4 regions of the Enterobacter cloacae complex sp. HYC080_NIDB genome follow, and region 1 is predicted to be linked to each of the others. Evidence: predicted binding sites of a transcription regulator. Region 1 holds the regulator's gene; each other region holds the start of a gene.

Region 1 (4,028 bases):
CCCGTTATCTTCCACGCTAAACTCGGCGCCCGTAGGGGTACGGTTCCAGCGCACCATAATATCCGTTCCTTCCGGCGTATGGTTCACTGCGTTGTACACCAGGTTAGATATGGCGCTACGAAGCTCATCCTCACTGCCCAGCACCTTTAGCGTGCTGTCGACCTCGAAGGTCAGGTGATGCTTTTTGTGGCTTAACGTCTGCGCTTCACGCTCCACGACCCGCAGCATCATCGGCACATCTATCGTGTCATTCAGCGCAAGCGTAGGCGCCGCTTCAATCTTCGAGAGCGTCAGCAGCTGCTTCACCAGCCCTTCCATGCGATGCGTTTGCTCGCGCATGGTATGCAGCGCTTTTTCACGCGGCGCACCTTCCAGCGTTTGCTCCTGCATCATCTCCAGATAGCCCTGAAGCACGGTCAACGGAGTACGCAGTTCGTGGCTGACGTTCGCAAAGAAATTACGGCGCGCGCCCTCAAGCTGGTGCATTTGGGTGACATCGCGCGCCACCATCAGCCACTGCTTATCGCTGTAAGGCATCACGCGGATTTCCAGATGGCGACCATTATTGAGCTTCAGATTGTGCGGGCGGGTAAAATCACGCTTTTTCAGATACAGCGTGAATTCGGGATAGCGTAAAAGGTTAAGGATGTTCTGACCGTTATCGTCCGGCCAGCGAAGGCCCAGCAGCTGTTGCGCCAGGCCGTTACACCAGAAGATGGTGCCTTCTTCAGTGGTCAGGATGACCGCATCCGGCAACGACTCCGCCCCGCTGCGAAAACGCTTAATCAGGCTTCCCAGCTCGCGACGGCGCTTTTTATTACGCATCTGCATCTGGTGCAGGCCGTACAGCAGGGGCTCCCAGCTGCCGCTGCCCGGCGGTGGGGTCATACTGCGGTCAACCCACAGCCACCAGGAGAGGCGCAGCAGGTTCCAGAAATGCCAGATCAGCAGCCCGGTGACCGACGCCAGCAGAAACCACGGCAGATGTCCGAGAAAGGCCCCAAGAAGGAAGGCCGGAATACAGCATAAGATCAGTTCAAAGACGAGCCTTTTCCATGACAGACGTTCCAGCACGCGTCACACTCCTGTCATTGTTCAGAAACGGGTCGAAAAACGATAACCCGTGCCGCGGACCGTCTGTACCATGCGATCGTGGCCGCTCAGTTCCAGCGCTTTTCGCAGGCGGCGAATATGTACGTCAACCGTCCGGTCTTCGACATACACGTTAGTTCCCCAGACGTTATTCAGCAACTGCTCGCGGCTGTATACGCGTTCCGGGTGAGTCATAAAGAAGTGCAGGAGTTTAAATTCGGTAGGGCCCATATCGAGGGGGTTTTCGCCGGTCATCACGCGGTGCGAGGTAGGGTCAAGGCTGAGTCCCTGCATCTCTATCACCTCTTCCACCGCCATCGGTGAAATACGGCGCATCACGGCTTTAATGCGGGCGACCAGCTCTTTTGGGGAGAACGGTTTAGTGATGTAATCGTCCGCGCCGGTTTCTAGTCCGCGCACGCGATCCTCTTCCTCTCCGCGCGCCGTGAGCATGACAACCGGGATGTCGCGGGTCAGTGCCTCACGCTTCAGGTGTTTGATAAACTGCAGTCCGGAGCCGCCAGGCAACATCCAGTCCAGCAGAATCAGATCGGGCCAGGGTTCATTCAGCTGGTTCACTGCGCTGTCATAATCTTCCGCTTCAACCGGCTGGAAGCCATTTTGCTCGAGCACGAAGCACACCATTTCACGAATTGGAGCTTCATCTTCTACGACCAGAATACGTCTCGCCATACTTTGCCCTGTCTTATCTTATTAAGTTACACGTTTGTAATTCGGCGCCATTATGCGTCAGATTTATGACAGATTTATGAAAAACATTACCACGGTAGCGGGCAAACCGTTGTTTTATTACAGCGGTTATTTTCCCTTCTCTGAACGTTTATAATCCTGCTTTCTCATTTTTGCCACGGAACCGCTATGCGCATACTTCACACCTCGGACTGGCATCTCGGTCAAAATTTTTACAGCAAAAGCCGTGCGGCTGAACATGAAGCGTTCCTGAACTGGCTGCTGGAGACGGCGCAGGCCCACGAGGTCGATGCGATTATTGTCGCGGGTGACATCTTTGATACGGGGTCGCCCCCCAGCTATGCGCGCGAGCTGTATAACCGCTTCGTGGTGAATTTGCAGCAGACCGGCTGTCATCTGGTGATAGTCGCCGGTAACCATGACTCCGTGGCAACGCTCAATGAATCCCGCGACATTCTGGCGTTTCTCAATACTACCGTCGTCGCCAGCGCCGGGCATGCCCCGCAGATCCTGAAAAAACGCGACGGTACGCCGGGGGCGGTGCTGTGCCCGATCCCCTTTTTACGCCCGCGCGATATCGTACAAAGTCAGGCGGGACTGTCGGGCACGGAAAAGCAGCAACATTTATTACAGGCCATCACCGACTATTATCACCAGCAGCACGCGGATGCCTGCAACCTGCGTGGCGAACAGCCGATACCGGTGATTGCGACCGGGCATCTCACCACCGTTGGGGCCAGTAAAAGTGACGCCGTGCGTGACATCTATATCGGCACGCTGGACGCCTTTCCGGCGCAGAACTTCCCGCCTGCGGACTACATTGCGCTCGGGCATATTCACCGCGCCCAGGTTATCGGCGGCTGCGAACATATTCGCTACTGCGGATCCCCTATTTCGCTCAGTTTCGATGAAACCGGCAAAGCCAAATCCGTGCATCTGGTGAGCTTCAGCGAGGGCAAACTCAGTGCCGTCGAGACGCTGGAGGTGCCGGTCACCCAGCCGCTGGCGGTGCTGAAAGGCGATCTGGAGGCCATCACCGCTCAGCTTGAACAGTGGCGCGGCACCGCGCTTAATCCCCCCGTCTGGCTGGATATCGAAATCACTACGGATGACTACCTGCATGATATGCAGCGAAAAATCCAGGCGCTGACGGAAGACTTGCCGGTAGAGGTCTTACTGGTGCGCCGCAGCCGCGAGCAGCGCGAGAAAATTCTGTTAAGCGCCCAGCGGGAAACGCTCAGCGAGTTGCGGGTAGAAGAGGTGTTTGAGCGCAGGCTCTTGCAGGAGGATATTGACGACGCGAAGCGCGAAAGACTCAGCGAACTGTTCACCCATACCCTGCATGCCCTCAATGACGAGGAAGAAAACGCATGAAAATTTTGAGCCTGCGTCTGAAAAATCTCAACTCCCTCAAGGGCGAGTGGAAAATTGACTTTACCGCTGAACCCTTTGCCAGCAACGGGCTGTTTGCCATTACCGGCGCCACAGGCGCAGGTAAAACCACCCTGCTCGACGCCATCTGTCTGGCGCTTTATCACGAAACGCCGCGCCTGAGTAAGGTTTCCCAGGCACAAAACGACCTGATGACGCGAGATACCGCCGAGTGTCTGGCGGAAGTGGAGTTTGAGGTAAAAGGCATCGCCTACCGCGCCTTCTGGAGCCAGAACCGGGCACGCAACCAGCCGGACGGCAACCTGCAGGCGCCGCGCGTGGAGCTGGCCCGCTGCGAAGATGGCAAAATCCTCGCCGATAAAGTCACGGACAAGCTGGAGCAAACCGCCGCGCTCACCGGTCTGGACTATGGCCGCTTTACCCGTTCAATGTTGCTCTCACAGGGGCAATTTGCCGCCTTCCTGAATGCCAAACCGAGCGATCGCGCAGAGCTGCTGGAAGAGCTGACAGGCACCGAAATCTACGGCCAGATTTCCGCCATGGTGTTTGAAAAACACAAAGCCGCCCGCAGCCTGCTGGAAAAGTGCGAGGCGCAGGCAGCGGGCGTCGTGCTGCTGAGTGAAGAACAGCAGCAGCAATTACAGCAAAGTTTGCAGGCACTTACTGACGAAGAGAAAACGTTGCTGGCACAGCAGCAAAACCAGCAGAAACATTTTCAGTGGCTTACCCGTCATGATGAGCTTGTGCGCGAGCAACAACGCATCACCGCATTGCAGCAGCAGGCACAACAGGCTCTGACGGACGCTGCGCCTGAGCTGGCAAAGCTCCAGCTT
Region 2 (4,028 bases), 640 kb from region 1:
TCACCAGGGCATACAGAGGCACGGATTTCCCCGCCACCGAAATAGCCTGACGGACCTCTTCATCAGATATAGATTTAAGCTGGGTATAATCCATTACCGCCAGCACCGCCGATGCGCGGGCTAACTGCTCACTCAGCATTTTTTGCAGATGCGGCTGTCCGGCCTCATTAGGCCCAGGGGTATCGAGCAGCGTCAGTTGCCCGAGGTGGGCATCCAGACCCGCAAGATGCACGAACTCCACTTCAATGACCGGAATGTGTTCAATGGCCGCGTATTCTGAAAACGGAAACGCCACGCCCAGCGCCTGAGAGAGTCTGACCAGGTCATTGAGGCTTTTCAGGCAATGAAATATTGGCTGCGCTCCAAGATGATGCTTTTCAAAGGCTTCACCTTTTTCAATGCGTTCCAGCAGCGTATTCATGTCTTTATCAATTTCCAGATGCTGAGCCAGCTTCCCGCGATCGTAATCGCAGAGTTGTTTCTGCAGCAGCTGGATCAAATCATCAATAGGCGAGACATGTGAGAAATGGAGTACCGGCTCTTTCTGGCCTGGCGTATGACGAATCAGGGTAGGAAGCGCCGTCATTGGGCGGTTGCGATTAGGCAACACTTCGGTCCCCACAATGGCATTAATGGTGGTCGATTTCCCCGCTTTCATGGTACCAACGATAGCCAGAACCATTTCCAGACGTGTTATTTTGCGTAATTCATTATTCAGCATTGCCTGCTGCGCTTCGACACCCCGCGCACTAAAATGCAAAGGCAGAACGTTGTTCTTTTCACCCGTAATAGCGGCCGTCGTGTTCTCCAGCATCGCTGTCGGCATTGACTTCAAGGTATCAAGATTTTGCAGGGCAAGCTGTAACAAACGCTCAGCTTCCTGGCTTAATTCAAAAATGGTCTGTGTGTGCATGATAAAAGCCTTTCCTTAACGCAAATTTATTACTTTTATTAAGCCACTGGTATTAATTATGATGTTCAGGCTTATATGATCACGTGTGGAAAACATGTTCACCGGAATATAACTGATTGAAGATAATCAGAAATAAATGGCTATCCTTGCATGGCGTGTAAAGCTCTCCTCAAGGCCTGACAGCCAAAAGATAAAAAGCGTAGCCCTTTTTAAGAAACTTCAGGATATATCATCATTATTTATCCACCTAAAAAGAACGGGTTATGCCACAACCATACGAAATGCATGGCAGCAAAGACCAAAGATAAATAACAATGTGTTGCTTCACCTTATCCGAAATGAAGGTGCGTAGCAATTTGCCACAATAAAATATTCGATATATTTAGCGACTTCTCTTTCCACCGTGTTAATGACGTTAGCATCGCTTAACTGACTGACAGGAAGTGTCACTCCCGACACATTTTTTGCTTTTTTTTAAATTCAGAATATCACCGACAAACGTGTGGATTTGCGCTATACTTGCCGCCTTTTTCGGCACACTGCCGTCATTTAGCTGGCATTTTCCAGCGTGTTAACACTTTTTTGAGGATACCGATATGTCTCTCCCACACTGCCCGAAATGCAATTCTGAATACACCTATGAAGATAATGGCATGTTCATCTGCCCGGAATGTGCACATGAATGGAATGATGCCGAACCGGCACAGGATGCAGATGCCCTGATCGTAAAAGATGCGAACGGTAACCTGCTGGCGGATGGCGACAGCGTCACCGTGGTTAAAGATCTGAAAGTCAAAGGCAGCTCTTCCATGCTGAAGATCGGTACCAAAGTGAAGAACATTCGTCTGGTTGAAGGCGATCATAATATCGACTGCAAAATTGACGGCTTCGGTCCGATGAAACTGAAATCTGAGTTCGTGAAAAAGAACTGATTTTTCTCCTGTAGGCCCGATAACCGAAGCGCCGCCGGGCGCTTTTTCCGGATGCGCTACGCTTATCCGGCCTACAAAAAAAGAACTACACTTAATGGGCTTTTCTTACGTGAGGTAAAGAATATGCCGTTAAGTCCCTACATCTCCTTCGCCGGCAACTGTGCAGAGGCAACCGCCTTTTATCAGCAGGCCGTCGGCGCTGAACTCCTCTATAAAATCACTTTCGGTGAAATGCCCAAAAGCGACAGCAGTGAAGAAGGCTGTCCGTCCGGCATGCAGTTTCCTGATTCCGCTATCGCCCACTCTAACGTCCGCATTGCGGGCAGCGACATCATGATGAGCGACGGGCAGCCGCCGGGCAGCAACGCGCAGTATGCCGGGTTCACGCTGGTGCTCGACACGCAGGATGTGTCAGAAGGCAAGCGCTGGTTCGACAACCTCGCCGCTGGCGGCAATATCGACATGGCGTGGCAGGAGACCTTCTGGGCGCACGGTTTCGGTAAAGTCACCGATAAATACGGCGTACCGTGGATGATTAACGTCGTTAAGCAGCAGCACTAATTTTCTGGCGGTGGGCGGTCCGCCTCCGCCTGTCATCAAACTCCCCTCAACTCTTCAAATTCCCGCAACCCAGACTTAACCCAAATGTCACATTGATGCGCCAGCATGAGGCCACATTTATCGTGAGGCCCCGCACATGCAAACTGTCATCCGCGTCGAGAAACTGAGCAAGACCTTCAATCACAACAAGGCGCTGCATGCCGTTGATCTGACCGTCCAGCAGGGCGACATGGTGGCGCTTCTCGGCCCTTCTGGCTCCGGTAAATCCACCCTTCTGCGCCATTTAAGCGGTCTTATCACCTGCGATAAAACCCCGGAAAGTCACGTCGAATTGCTGGGCAACACGGTGCAGCGCGCCGGGCGTCTGGCAAGTGATATCCGCAAGAGCCGTGCCCAGACGGGCTACATCTTCCAGCAGTTCAACCTGGTCAATCGCCTGACGGTACTGGAGAACGTGCTGATTGGCGCACTCGGCAGCACACCGTTCTGGCGCACCTGCCTGCGCTGGTTCTCACCTTCCCAGAAGCAGGAAGCTCTTCAGGCGTTGACTCGCGTCGGTATGGCACACCTGGCCCACCAGCGTGTCTCCACCCTGTCCGGTGGACAACAGCAGCGCGTCGCCATCGCCCGCGCCCTGATGCAGAAAGCAAAAATCATTCTGGCCGATGAACCTATCGCCTCGCTGGACCCGGAATCCGCCCGCATCGTGATGGAAACCCTGCGCGACATTAACCAGAACGACGGCATTACCGTGGTGGTAACGCTGCATCAGGTGGATTACGCCCTGCGCTACTGCGAGCGCATTGTCGCCCTGCGTCAGGGCCATGTGTTCTTTGACGGCGCAAGCCACCAGTTTGATAACGAACGTTTTGATCATCTCTACCGCAGCGTAAACCGCGTCGAAGAGCGCGCGCAGGCTGCATAACTCCCCATAACGAGGAATGGAAATGAACTACAAAGCCGTTGCCGCGCTGGCCTTTACCAGCATGTTCAGCATCAGCACCCTGTTAAGCCCGGCGTATGCGGAAGAGCAGGAAAAAGCGCTGAACTTCGGCATTATTTCGACGGAATCACAGCAGAACCTGAAGCCTCAGTGGGAACCGTTCCTGAAAGATATGGAAACCAAACTGGGGATCAAAGTGAATGCCTTCTTCGCCCCGGACTACGCGGGCATTATCCAGGGAATGCGCTTTAATAAAGTCGACATCGCCTGGTACGGCAACCTCTCCGCAATGGAAGCGGTAGACCGCGCCAACGGCCAGGTCTTTGCCCAGACCGTTGCGGCAGATGGCTCCCCGGGCTACTGGAGCGTGCTGATCGTGAACAAAGACAGCCCGATCAACAACCTCAACGACATGCTCGCCAAACGCAAAGAGCTGACATTTGGTAACGGCGACCCGAACTCCACCTCCGGCTTCCTCGTCCCTGGCTACTACGTCTTCGCGAAAAACAACGCCTCCGCCAGCGACTTCAAACGCACCGTCAACGCCAGCCATGAAACCAACGCCCTGGCCGTGGCGAACAAGCAGGTGGATGTTGCCACCAACAACACCGAAAACCTCGACAAGCTGAAAACCTCCGCGCCGGACAAGCTGAAAGAACTGAAGGTGATCTGGAAATCG
Region 3 (4,028 bases), 150 kb from region 1:
ACGTTATTAGCACGCGGGTTGGCGGCATCGACCGGGGCTTTCCCCTCTTTACCGCGATCGCTGTTGTTGGTGAGCGTACAGTAGACGCTGCCGCTGGCGTGCGGATCGACGGCTATCCACTCCGGGCGATCCATTTTCGTCGCCCCCACCACGTCAGCCGCCAGGCGGGTTTTAATCAGCAGATCGCCCTGGTTTTCAAAACCGTGGCTTTTATCCAGGCCATTCTGCCCGAAGATCAGCGGCAGCCAGTCGCCGCTTCCCTCTTCATTGAACCTGGCAACATACAGCGTACCCGAGGTCAGCAGCTGCATATTGGCCTCACGGTTCGCAGGATCGTATTTTTTGTCAGAGACGAATTTATAAATGTACTCAAACTTCTGATCGTCCCCCATATAGACCACCACGCGATTATCGGCGGCGAGCGTAACGGCGGCCCCCTCGTGCTTGAAGCGGCCAAGTGCGGTGTGCTTGCGCGGTGTGGAGGTCGGGTCGTAGGGGTCAATCTCTACCACCCAGCCGAACCGGTTAGGCTCGTTAGGCGTTTTATCGACGCTAAACCGCTCATCCACCTCGTTCCAGCGGTAGGACTCATCGCTGTCGCTGATGCCGTAGCGTTTTTCCAGCGGATTGAGATCGGCTTTTTTGACAAAAATATCCGACCAGTTCTCCTCGCAGGTGAGGTAGGTGCCCCACGGCGTGTGGCCGTTGGCGCAGTTTTGCATGGTGCCCAGCACGCGCTCCCCCTGCGGGTCGGCGGCGGTTTTCATTAAGTCCTGATGCCGCGCCGGGCCGGTAAGCTGCATCGGCGTATTGACGGTGATACGGCGGGCATAAGAAGACGGGCGAACCACCTGCCAGTCACTGCCCGTTTTTTTCACTTCCACCACCGACACGCCCATCGCGTTCTGTCCCTTACGGGCTTTGTCGAGGTTCCAGTTCCCCATACCGTCCGTAAACAGCATCCCGTTGTCGATGTATTCATGGTTCAGCGCCAGCAGACCATGTTCCGGGTTTTGCTCCCCCTGCGGCAGGCTAAACCACGCCATACCGTCGTGGTGCATCCCCGCCTGCACGGCCTGTTCGTCGGTCGTGTTGCTGGCATCTGGCTTAAATGCCGGCATGTGGTCTTTGATGCCCGTCGGGTCACCCCAGCGATAAAACGGGCGGGCAATATAACCTTCCGGCACCCTCACCGTATCGTCCGTGGAAACGGGAATACTGGTAAACCCAAGCGACACCGCTTTTGCCAGCGCGGACGGCTTCGATACCGCGGCAATGGCGCTATCAGGTTCGATCAAAAAGGGAAAGGAAACGGCAGCACCCGCCACGGCGCCCATCTGGAGAAAACGACGGCGGGAGAGGAAAACCTCTGCAACCTCGGAGAAAACCGGGTTAGCGCTGCGGTTAGTGATGTCGTCGCGATGTTCTTTTTTAAAAACGGATTTGAGGGGTCTGCCCATAGCGGCTTCCTGTCATTGGCCAAGAGGTAAGGAGTTGGCGAACAGTGTAAGAAGCTTTTGTTACAATTTTATAACAGGATAACGGCGGGATTGGGGCGTCCCTGCCCCGGATAACGAGGTGGAACGCTTAGAACTCGTAGCCCACCGAGACCTTAAAGGTTCGCGGTTCGCCCTGAGTGATGTAGGTACCGGAATCGTCCACGCTGGCCCAGTAGTTTTCATTGGTCACGTTGTCGATGCCTGCGCGCACGGTCATCTGGTTTGCATTGTGGTTTAACGCGAAGCGGTAGCGCATGCCCAGATCCAGCGTGGTATAGCTGTCCAGCTTTTTGCTGTTCGCGAGATCGGCATACTGCGTGCCCGAGTGGTTCACGCGTGCGGTGGCGGTCAGGCCGTCAACTGGCTTGATGTCGTACTCTGCCCCCAGCACGGCATAGAAGTTCGGCACGCCAATCGCATCGTTGCCTTGATTCACGCCGTTTTTGGTTTTGGCCAGCTCGGCCTGCAGCCAGGTGGCGCTGGCGTTCAGGCGCATCCCGAGCATGGGCTCGCCAAAAACATTGAGCTCTACGCCACGGTTACGCTGTTCAGCGTCCAGGCCGTAGTGATTGTCATCGTCGAGGATCGCCGATGGCATTTTGATCTCAAACAGCGCCAGAGAGCCGCCCACGCGACCAAAGTCTGCCTTCAAGCCGATTTCATTCTGTTTAGAGTGAACAATACCGGTGCTTTGACCGTAGTTGGTAGCGGTGTCCGGCGCGGTTTTTCCCGGCTGCAGCGCTTCGGTGTGGTTGGCGTAAAGGGAAATCTGCTCCCACGGTTTATAAACCACGCCGTAGGTTGGCATCCAGCGGCTACCGTCGAAGCCGTCCGCGTCGTTTTCTGCACCGGTAATTTTGTTATACCCGCGGATGACCACTTTCTGATGACGCGCCCCCGCGGTGAACAGCAGCTTGTCGTCCAGGACGCCCAGCGTATCGCTCAGCAGCCAGCCCTGAGTACGGGTGCGCCCGCTGGTTAGCGGATCGCTGTATTTGCCACCTGATCCATTGAAGTTGGAGCTGTCCGGCATATCAACGCCGGTGTTGTGGTAGATGTTGGTGGTCGGGTTATCCTTCGTCGCCGACATTTTCCACGCGATTTTTTCGTTTTTGGTCGTCGCCGAATACCCCACGTTCACCTTGTGCGACACAAAGCCGGTAGTGAAATTCCCGCGAATGCCCGCCATGCCGCTAACGGAATCGCTAATGCGGTTAGTATCCAGACGGCTGACCGTGGCTTTGCCGCTTTTGTCCAACAGCTTCGGCGCGCTGTAGATCCCTTCTTCGTGCGCGTGCTGCGCGCCCAGGCCGGTATAGGCGGTCCAGTTATCGGTGATGTCGTATTCGCTGCGCCACATCCCAAATTCGTTTTCGATGTTGCTGTAGGCCCACTTCTGGGAGAAGTTACGATCGTTTTTCGGCGGTTCAGGCACGAAATCCACCGCCGAGATGTTGACGCTGGTCGGGCTGCCGTGGAAGGTTTTCTTTTGATAGCCCAGATCCAGGGAGGTGCGGACGTTGTCGCCGTTGTAATCAAGACCGGTGGAGAGCAGCGTGGTGCGGCGACGGTCGTTTGGTACGCCGGTTTCCCCTTCACGGTGGACCAGGTTCACGCGCGCGCCGAACTGGTCGCTGTCACCAAAGCGACGGCCTGCATCCAGCGTGGTGCCAAACTGCGAATCTGAGGTGTAATCCACGCCCACTTTTGCCTGCGGGGTATCGCCCGCATGTTTCGGCTCAAGATTGATCATCCCGCCCACGCCAGAGCTTGCCGCGCCGTTCATCAGCGCGTTGGCGCCTTTGAAGATCTCAATGCGGTCAACCATCTGCGCATCCACCACCTGACGCGGCAGTACGCCGGACAGCCCGCCAAACGTCATGTCGTCGCCGTCAAACTTCAGGCCACGAATGCGGTAGGTCTCCGCGCTGTTACCGTATCCCTGAACGTACTGCACGCCCGCATCGTTGGCGACCACGTCAGCGATGGTTTTCGCCTGCTGATCTTCCACCAGCTTCGAGGTGTAGCTGATGATGTTGAACGGCACGTCCATGGCGTTCTGCTGGCCCAGCATCCCCATGCGCCCGCCGTTCGCCACCTGCCCGTCAAGAAAGGCCGGTACCAGCTGGTCGCCGCCGGGTTTAAAGTCGCTGGCAGGTGCAGCCTGCACAACAAGCGTATCTTCTTTTTTATCATCCGCCGCCTGGACGGAATGTGTCACCGCCCCAATGGCGAGCGCCAGCAGCGTTTTGTGTATTTTGGTGTTGTCCATCGTTAACTCATTTGAAAGTGCGCGAAAAAATGACCCGTTGTCGGGCCTTAGAATGTATTAACTGCAATGCAAATGAGAACTATACGCATTATCCATGCATTGGCAAGCGTCACGCGTTCATGAAGGGAGGTAATGAGGACGATGGGGAACCACCACCCCGTTTTGGGGTGGTTATGATTATAAAACGCGCGCAGTGCCCGTCACATCAATGCGTACCGCCGCGCCCGGGTGCCAGCCCGGCTGACTGACGGTCCTGA
Region 4 (4,028 bases), 1.7 Mb from region 1:
CCGGCGAAATAATCCCCCAACAGGCACAAGAAATTGTGCCTGTTTCTTTTTGTTCCGCATCCTTCCGTCAGGCAGATTTCCAATTGTGTAAAGTTGTGTCTTTCTGGTGACTTACGCCCTCCGGATGCTTGAAAATAGCCGCAATACCCATACGATGTGGGTAATCGCATAGTGCGCTTTGTTAAACTGAGGTTAAAAGAAAATTATGATGCGAATCGCGCTCTTCCTGCTCACCAACCTGGCGGTGATGGTGGTTTTCGGGCTCGTGCTAAGCCTGACAGGAATTCAGTCGAGCAGCGTTCAGGGTCTGTTGATTATGGCGCTGCTGTTTGGTTTTGGTGGCTCGTTCATTTCCCTGCTGATGTCAAAGTGGATGGCGCTGAAATCCGTCGGCGGTGAGGTGATTGAGCAGCCGCGTAACGATATGGAACAGTGGCTGATGAATACGGTGGCTCAGCAATCCCGTCAGGCCGGGATCGCCATGCCGCAGGTGGCCATTTACCATGCGCCCGATATTAACGCGTTTGCCACGGGTGCCCGTCGTGATGCATCGCTGGTTGCTGTCAGCACCGGGTTGCTGCAAAACATGAGCCGTGACGAAGCCGAAGCGGTCATCGCTCACGAAATCAGCCATATTGCCAACGGCGACATGGTGACCATGACGCTGATTCAGGGAGTGGTGAACACCTTCGTTATCTTTATCTCCCGTATCCTGGCGCAGATTGCGGCGGGCTTTATGGGTGGCAACCGTGATGAAGGTGAAGAGAGCAACGGTAACCCGCTGATCTACTTCGCCGTGTCGATGGTGCTGGAACTGGTGTTCGGTATTCTGGCGAGTATTATCACCATGTGGTTCTCGCGCCACCGTGAATTCCACGCGGATGCCGGCTCTGCGAAACTGGTGGGACGCGAGAAGATGATTGCTGCCCTGCAGCGCCTGAAAACCAGCTACGAGCCGCAGGAAGCGAACAGCATGATGGCCTTCTGCATCAACGGTAAATCAAAGTCGCTCAGTGAGCTGTTTATGTCTCACCCGCCGCTGGATAAACGTATTGAAGCGCTGCGCAGTGGGGAATACCTGAAGTAACGCGAAGCGTCACAATAAGCCGGGCAGGCGTATTCTCCGCCCGGCTTTTTTTATGCCTGAACCCTGGGCTGGGTAACGCGCAGACCGCTGACGATGGCCGCGAGGGTGGCAAGCGCGCCGGCGGTGAGCAGCGCAACGTGGTTACCGTTTTGCCCGGCAAGGTTAAACATCAGGGCAACCAGCGCCGCGCCGCTGCTTTGCCCCAGAAGGCGCGCAGTTCCCAACATCCCGCTGGCGCCGCCACTGCGGTGACGGGGCGCAGAGGTGATGATGGTGTGATTATTGGGGGACTGAAACAGGCCGAACCCCGCACCACAGAGGATCATGCGCCAGACGATGTCCAGATCGCTGGGTGATGACGGTAACAGTGCCAGCGCGAAAAGGCCGGTTGCCATGACGGCCAGTCCCACCGCACCCAACAAACCGGCATGGATACGTTCAATTAAGTAACCCGCCAGCGGCGCCATCACCATCGTCGCCAGTGGCCAGGGCGTTAGCAGCAGCCCGGTCTCCACCTCCGAACGTCCTACCACGCTTTGCAGAAAGAAGGGCAGAGAAACCAGCGCCAGCATCTGAGCGCAGAACGAGCAAATGGACGTACAGATGGAGAGCGAAAAGAGGGGGATACGCAGCAGATCTACCGGCAGCAAAGGAACGGGCAGGGCGAGCTGACGGCGAACAAAGAAGAATCCTGTTACCAGCAGGGCGATAAGCTCGATGCCGGTAAGCGCCATGGATTGCCCCTGAGCAAAGCCGCTCAGGGCTGTAATCAGCAGACCAAAGGTCAGTGCATTCATCACTGCGCTGGGGACGTCAAAACGCGGCATGGTACTTTTGGGGCCGTTAGCAGGAAGAAAACGCAGGGCAAAGAAGATAGCCACGATACCCAGCGGCACGTTTATGGCAAAGAGCCATTGCCATGAGGCAACAGAAAGTATGGCTGCTGCAATTGTTGGTCCGGCGGCGGAGGAAACCGCGACAATAAACGAGTTTATCCCCATCCCGCGTCCAAGGTGGCGTTGCGGATAGATCAAGCGGATCAATGCCGTATTTACACTCATCAGCGCCGCACCGCCAAAGCCCTGCGCTATGCGCGCCAGCGTCAGCGTGTGCAATGAGTCAGACAGGGCGCATAACAGCGAGGTAAAGGTGAACACTACCAGGCCGCACTGATAGACCCGACGGTGGCCGAACATGTCGCCGAGGAAAGAGAAGGAGAGCAGGGAAATCACAATCGCAATCTGATAGGCGTTAACAATCCATATCGAGCTGGCCGGGGAGGCCTGCAGGTCGCTGGCGATAGTGGGCAGGGCAACGTTCGCAATCGCGCCATCGAGGACGGCCATTGAGATCCCAATAATAATCGTAGCAATGGCGCCATACCGCAGGGGCAAAGGCAGACCATCGGAAAGGTTCTTTTCCATCGGGGATAAAAAGCTCAGGGTGAAATTATTCTCAGGGTAACGATTTTAGCACTGTTAACGCCGTTATATGTCGCAGATTTGTAACGAAACAAACGCGCATTGATTGCAGGTAACATCACAGGAATTTATAATAAAAACCGGTTCTGATTTTTATAAAACACTCTCTATGAGGTGGTAAATGGCAATTGCGGATTTGGATAAGCAGCCAGATTCTGTTTCTTCCGTGCTGAAGGTGTTTGGCATCTTACAGGCGCTCGGAGAAGAGCGTGAAATTGGTATTACAGAGTTGTCGCAGCGTGTGATGATGTCGAAAAGCACCGTTTACCGCTTTTTGCAAACCATGAAGTCACTGGGTTATGTAGCGCAGGAAGGAGAGTCTGAAAAATACTCTCTGACGCTAAAGCTGTTCGAACTGGGGGCCCGGGCGCTGCAAAACGTTGATTTGATCCGCAGCGCGGACATTCAGATGCGTGAGATCTCCCGTCTGACCAAAGAGACCATCCACCTGGGTGCACTGGATGAAGACAGCATTGTTTACATCCATAAAATCGACTCCATGTACAACCTGCGTATGTATTCGCGCATTGGCCGCCGCAACCCGCTTTATAGCACGGCAATTGGCAAGGTTCTGCTGGCGTGGCGCGATCGCGAAGAGGTGAAGCAGATCCTTGATGGCGTGGAATATAAACGCAGTACGGAACGAACCATTACCAATACTGATGAACTGTTAACGGTACTCGACAAGGTGCGTGAACAAGGATACGGCGAAGATAACGAAGAGCAGGAAGAAGGGCTGCGCTGCATCGGCGTTCCGGTGTTTGACCGTTTTGGCGTGGTGATCGCGGGTTTAAGTATCTCTTTCCCAACCCTGCGCTTCTCAGAAGAGCGTCTGCACGAGTATGTGGCTATTCTGCACACTGCCGCGCGTAAGATTTCCGAGCAGATGGGCTATCACGACTATCCCTTTTAACGCGTTTTAGCATAAAAAAACGCCGCATCTTCTGCGGCGTTTTTCGTCAGTGGTTAACCAGGCCAGTTAGCCATTATCAACCACGACGGACATCTTTCTCAGTACCGGGCAGTTGGTTAAACCAATGATGCCGCTATCAGAATGGAGATACTGCGCCGTGCTTACGCCTTGTGCTGTTACGTACTTACACTGAATACCTAAGCCTGCTGCATTTTCGGTGCTTCCCACAAGCACACCGTAGCCGGTTAACAAAAGTCCAATCCAGAGTATCGCCAGTACTATAATCGTTCGAATGATTACGCGCATTGTTACCTCTTTTATCGTTGTTATCATGATGCTAGCCTAAACGGTTTACGTAATGAAACAAGTGCAGGATTCTGAAAAAGACCTGATGTTGGTACAGTTAGTCCTTGTTTAAGGTCACCGTGATAACCTGGTTGTATCAGGTCTTTAGACGGAGTGTGGAGTGAAAAAAATACGCTGGGTGATTCTGATTGTCGTACTGATAGCGTGCGTGGTGTTATGGACGCAGACGATCAATGTGATG

Evidence for each region. Region 1 encodes PhoB, which activates phosphate uptake and scavenging genes when phosphate is short. Its sites were predicted from a motif close to CTGTCATAAAACTGNCNNAT; they were not measured.
Region 2: the regulator PhoB is predicted to act here: its motif matches at 2,436-2,455, upstream of phnC (phosphonate ABC transporter ATP-binding protein).
Region 3: the regulator PhoB is predicted to act here: its motif matches at 1,518-1,537, upstream of O1723_RS16140 (PhoX family protein).
Region 4: the regulator PhoB is predicted to act here: its motif matches at 2,579-2,598, upstream of kdgR (DNA-binding transcriptional regulator KdgR).

What each region holds. Positions count from the first base shown of each region.
Region 1 covers NZ_CP114212.1:3,534,913-3,538,940, forward strand. Annotated here, with positions in the region: gene phoR (phosphate regulon sensor histidine kinase PhoR) at 1-1,074, opposite strand, end outside; gene phoB (phosphate response regulator transcription factor PhoB) at 1,096-1,785, opposite strand; gene sbcD (exonuclease subunit SbcD) at 1,972-3,177, shown strand; gene sbcC (exonuclease subunit SbcC) at 3,174-4,028, shown strand, end outside.
Region 2 covers NZ_CP114212.1:4,178,581-4,182,608, forward strand. Annotated here, with positions in the region: gene crfC (clamp-binding protein CrfC) at 1-913, opposite strand, end outside; gene O1723_RS19850 (zinc ribbon domain-containing protein YjdM) at 1,510-1,845, shown strand; gene yjdN (VOC family metalloprotein YjdN) at 1,969-2,406, shown strand; gene phnC (phosphonate ABC transporter ATP-binding protein) at 2,543-3,331, shown strand; gene phnD (phosphonate ABC transporter substrate-binding protein) at 3,354-4,028, shown strand, end outside.
Region 3 covers NZ_CP114212.1:3,381,544-3,385,571, forward strand. Annotated here, with positions in the region: gene O1723_RS16140 (PhoX family protein) at 1-1,460, opposite strand, end outside; gene O1723_RS16145 (TonB-dependent receptor) at 1,588-3,771, opposite strand; gene O1723_RS16150 (ABC transporter ATP-binding protein) at 3,949-4,028, opposite strand, start outside.
Region 4 covers NZ_CP114212.1:1,846,937-1,850,964, forward strand. Annotated here, with positions in the region: gene prc (carboxy terminal-processing peptidase) at 1-12, shown strand, start outside; gene htpX (protease HtpX) at 206-1,087, shown strand; gene O1723_RS08750 (MFS transporter) at 1,138-2,511, opposite strand; gene kdgR (DNA-binding transcriptional regulator KdgR) at 2,690-3,481, shown strand; gene O1723_RS08760 (YobH family protein) at 3,548-3,787, opposite strand; gene mgrB (PhoP/PhoQ regulatory lipoprotein MgrB) at 3,948-4,028, shown strand, end outside.